DNA from 2 places in the Pseudomonas sp. NPDC089530 genome. Region 2 is predicted to be linked to the other one. Evidence: predicted binding sites of a transcription regulator. Region 2 holds the regulator's gene; the other holds the start of a gene.

What was found. Region 2 encodes sigma-54, which starts transcription at its own class of promoters, with help from an activator protein. Its sites were predicted from a motif close to ANTGGCATNNANNTTGCTNT; they were not measured.
Region 1: a site for sigma-54 is predicted at 1,364-1,383, ahead of glnK (P-II family nitrogen regulator). Genes of this name have one in related genera too.

The regions. Positions count from the first base shown of each region.
Region 1 is NZ_JBNNVU010000038.1:13,170-15,367, forward strand. It holds gene ACQKQA_RS16120 (ammonium transporter) at 1-784, opposite strand, end outside; gene glnK (P-II family nitrogen regulator) at 820-1,158, opposite strand; gene ACQKQA_RS16130 (accessory factor UbiK family protein) at 1,576-1,836, shown strand; gene ACQKQA_RS16135 (CDP-glycerol glycerophosphotransferase family protein) at 2,061-2,198, shown strand, end outside.
Region 2 is NZ_JBNNVU010000089.1:18,885-21,082, forward strand. It holds gene hpf (ribosome hibernation-promoting factor, HPF/YfiA family) at 1-203, opposite strand, end outside; gene ACQKQA_RS24725 (RNA polymerase factor sigma-54) at 283-1,776, opposite strand; gene lptB (LPS export ABC transporter ATP-binding protein) at 1,959-2,198, opposite strand, start outside.

The DNA of each region.
Region 1 (2,198 bases), on a different contig from region 2:
CGGCGGAACCGGCGTTGAAACCGAACCAGCCGACCCACAGCATGGCCGCGCCCATCAGGGTGTAACCCAGGTTGTGCGGAGCCATCGGAGTCGTCGGGAAGCCTTTGCGCTTACCCAGCACCAGGCAGGCCACCAGGCCGGCGACACCAGCGTTGATGTGCACCACGGTGCCACCCGCGAAGTCGAGCACCCCCCAGTCCCACATCAGGCCGCCGTTGCCGGACCAGACCATGTGCGCGATCGGCGCATAGACCAGGGTGAACCAGATGGCCATGAAGATCAGCATGGCGGAGAACTTCATCCGCTCGGCGAAAGCGCCGACGATCAGCGCCGGGGTAATGATGGCGAAGGTCATCTGGAAGGTGACGAACACCGCTTCGGGGAACAGCGCCGCCGGGCCGACCAGGCTCGCAGGCGTGACGCCGGCCAGGAAAGCCTTGCCCAGGCCACCGACGAAGGAATTGAAGTTGACGACGCCCTGCTCCATGCCGGTGGTGTCGAACGCGATGCTGTAGCCATAGATGACCCACAGGATGCTGATCAGACCGGTAATGGCGAAGCACTGCATCATCACGGAAAGAATGTTTTTCGAGCGCACCATGCCGCCGTAGAACAGCGCCAGGCCAGGAATGGTCATGAACAGCACCAGGGCCGTGGAGGTCAGCATCCAGGCCGTATCGCCAGAATTGAGGACTGGGGCTGCCACTTCGTCTGCCGCCATGGCCAGGCCAGGCATTACGAGGGACAAAAGGGCTCCTAGCCCTGCGATTTTACGCAGAGTCATATTGTTTTCTCCTGGGGCGTTGGGTTTGGGGCGGCTTAGATCGCGTCGGTATCGGTTTCGCCGGTACGGATGCGGATAGCCTGTTCCAGATTGACCACGAAGATCTTGCCGTCACCGATCTTGCCGGTGTTGGCAGCCTTGGTTATCGCCTCGATCACCCGATCAAGATCCTTGTCGTCGATGGCGACATCGATCTTCACCTTGGGCAGGAAGTCGACCACGTACTCCGCGCCGCGATACAGCTCGGTGTGCCCCTTCTGCCGGCCGAAGCCTTTGACCTCAGTAACGGTAATGCCCTGCACGCCGATCTCGGACAGCGACTCGCGCACGTCGTCCAACTTGAACGGCTTGATGATGGCAGTGACTAGCTTCATGAAACTCTCTCCCGAATTGGTGGACTTGCCCCAGGAAAACAAACCCGGCTCAAGTCTAAGCGCAGTGCCTGGCTTTGTAACGCATCGTCGGCCTTCCTCGGCCAGACCGACGCCAGCTAACCGCTCCTGACGAAATACTTCCCCGCTTCGTCTGCCGCACTGCATTCGTCACAGCGACTGGATCAGTGCATGGGTCATCAGCGACTAAGCAGAAACCTTGCCATCTCGTGAAAACCCACTGATTTCAACCCCTTGCCCACTGCGCCAAAAACCACTTCGCCATCATCACCGCGGATACGCACAACAACGGTGCGCCACTGCCTGGCGCGATGCGCGAAAAGCGTGCATCCCCGCCTGCCCGATTGACTATAGACAGTGCGTGATACACTGCCCGCCATTGTTTCCAGGACATTCCCCATGCTCGCGCCCAAAGACCTTCTCGACGCCCTGAGCGGCCATGCCGCCCGTCTGTTCAGCGGCGATACCCCCCTGCCCCGCGCCGAAATCGAAAGCCAGTTCAAGGCCCTGCTGCAAAGCGGCTTCAGCAAGCTGGACCTGGTCAGCCGGGAAGAATTCGACAGCCAGATGGTCGTGCTGGCCCGCACCCGGGCCCGCCTGGAAAGCCTGGAAGCGAAGGTCGCCGAACTGGAAGCCCGGCTCAATCCGGGCGAGCAGTAACCCGCCCTATCCATGGCTCGACCGGGCAATCCCTGCCATCGGTCGAGCCAGGCACTGCCAGCAAAGATTTTCCGCCCCGCCGGTTCATTTCTCCTCTGCGGCGCCGATAACATATCCAGCGCTTGCGACCCTGGCCGCCCGCCGGCCCGGCCATGTCCCGCAACATCGTCACGCCACGCGAACGCTTGCCCCGACTTATTTTCCGTTGTGCATCAGGTAGCCCTATGACCGCACCAAAACCCTTCAGCCACTTGGCTTTCTTCGTTCATAGCGCCGAGATGGTCAATCACTATCAGGCGGTCTGGAGCCTGCTGGGGGCCGATGCGTTCGATGTGGTGCTGCATGGCTCCCGCGAAGAGCGT
Region 2 (2,198 bases):
TCATGTTCTGCGTTGGCGACGACTTCCCCACCATGGATGTGCAGCGTGGCCTCGATTTTCTGCTTCAGCTTCTCGACGGCCAGCGTTACCTGCACATTCGTAATCTTGTCAAAGTGCCGCTCCAGTCGGTCGAGTTTTTCGCCGATGTAAGCGCGCAGGGGTTCGGTCACTTCCAGTTGGTGTCCACTGATGTTGACTTGCATACAGCTTCTCCTTCGTTGCCAGTGCATAAAGCGGCAGGTCGATTGACCTGCCACTGGAACGCTGTGGCGAGCCCGGCGGTTACATCAACCGCTTCCGTTCGCTGGAAGGCGCAATCCCAAGGGATTCGCGGTACTTGGCGACGGTACGGCGGGCTACCTGAATGCCTTGTGCCTCCAGTAAACCAGCGATCTTGCTGTCACTCAACGGCTTTTTCTGATTTTCCGCGGCGACCAGTTTCTTGATGATCGCGCGGATCGCCGTGGACGAGCATTCACCGCCTTCGGAGGTACTGACGTGGCTGGAGAAAAAGTATTTCAGTTCATAAATGCCCCGTGGGGTATGCATGAATTTTTGCGTGGTCACCCGGGAAATCGTCGATTCGTGCATGCCGACGGCTTCGGCGATGTCATGCAGCACCAGGGGTTTCATCGCTTCATCGCCGTACTCGAGAAAGCCGCGCTGATGCTCGACGATCTGGGTGGCGACTTTCATCAGGGTTTCGTTGCGGCTCTGCAGGCTCTTGATGAACCAGCGGGCTTCCTGCAGCTGGTTGCGCATGAAGGTGTTGTCGGCGCTGGTGTCGGCGCGCCGCACGAAACCGGCGTACTGCGGGTTGACGCGCAGGCGTGGCACGGATTCCTGGTTCAGTTCCACCAGCCAGCGTTCGTTGTCCTTGCGCACGATGACGTCGGGGACCACGTATTCGGCTTCGGTGGATTCGATCTGCGAGCCCGGGCGTGGGTTGAGGCTCTGCACCAGTTCGATGACCTGGCGCAGTTCGTCTTCCTTGAGCTTCATGCGCCGCATCAGCTGGCTGTAGTCACGGCTGCCGAGCAGGTCGATGAAGTCGGTGACCAGGCGCTTGGCCTCGGTCAGCCAAGGCGTCTTGGCGGGTAGCTGTCGCAGTTGCAGCAGCAGGCATTCGCCCAGGTTGCGGGCACCGATGCCGGCTGGCTCGAATTGCTGGATGCGGTGCAGGACGGCCTCGATTTCGTCGAGTTCGATGTCCAGCTCCGGGTCGAAGGCCTCGTGGATTTCCTCGAGGGTCTCGTCCAGGTAGCCTTGATTGTTGATGCAGTCGATCAGGGTCACGGCGATCAGGCGATCGGTGTCGGACATGGGCGCCAGGTTCAACTGCCAGAGCAGATGGCTCTGCAGGCTTTCGCCGGCCGAGGTGCGGGTGGTGAAGTCCCACTCGTCGTCATCGTTGCTGGGCAGGCTGCTGGCGCTGGTCTGGTAGACATCTTCCCAGGCGGTGTCGACCGGCAGGTCGTTGGGAATGCGCTCGTTCCATTCGCCGTCCTCGAGGTTGTCCACCGTTGGGGCGGTTTCCTGATAGGAGGTTTCCTGGAGATCGGTATTGGGCTTCTGCTCGGGGTTGTCGGCCAGTGGATCGGTGTTATCGAAGTCGTCGCCTTCTTCCTGGCGTTCGAGCATCGGGTTGGACTCCAGGGCCTCCTGGATCTCCTGTTGCAGGTCCAGGGTCGACAATTGGAGCAGGCGGATGGCCTGTTGCAGCTGCGGGGTCATCGTCAGCTGCTGGCCCATTCTGAGGACTAGCGATGGTTTCATGGCAGGGGCTTAACACCTTATTCGCCGGCGCACATGCGCCATCCACTACAGGGCGCGTGAGCGCCAAACATAAGCAAATTATATGCCTGAAACTGAAGTGTTTGCCTAGAGCGCTGTAACAATAAAAACGGTGGGGTTTTATCGCGGCAGGCGCTCTGGCGACCAGCCAAACACCTCAAGGCTTACAGACGGAACTCATGCCCCAGGTACACTTCCTTGACCAGCTCGTTGGCGAGGATGGTCTCGGCGTCGCCTTCGGCGATCAGTTGGCCGTCGTTGACGATGTAGGCGGTTTCGCAGATGTCCAGGGTTTCACGGACGTTGTGGTCAGTGATGAGCACGCCGATGCCCTTGGCCTTCAGGTGGTGAATGATCTGCTTGATGTCGCCTACCGAGATCGGGTCCACGCCGGCGAAAGGTTC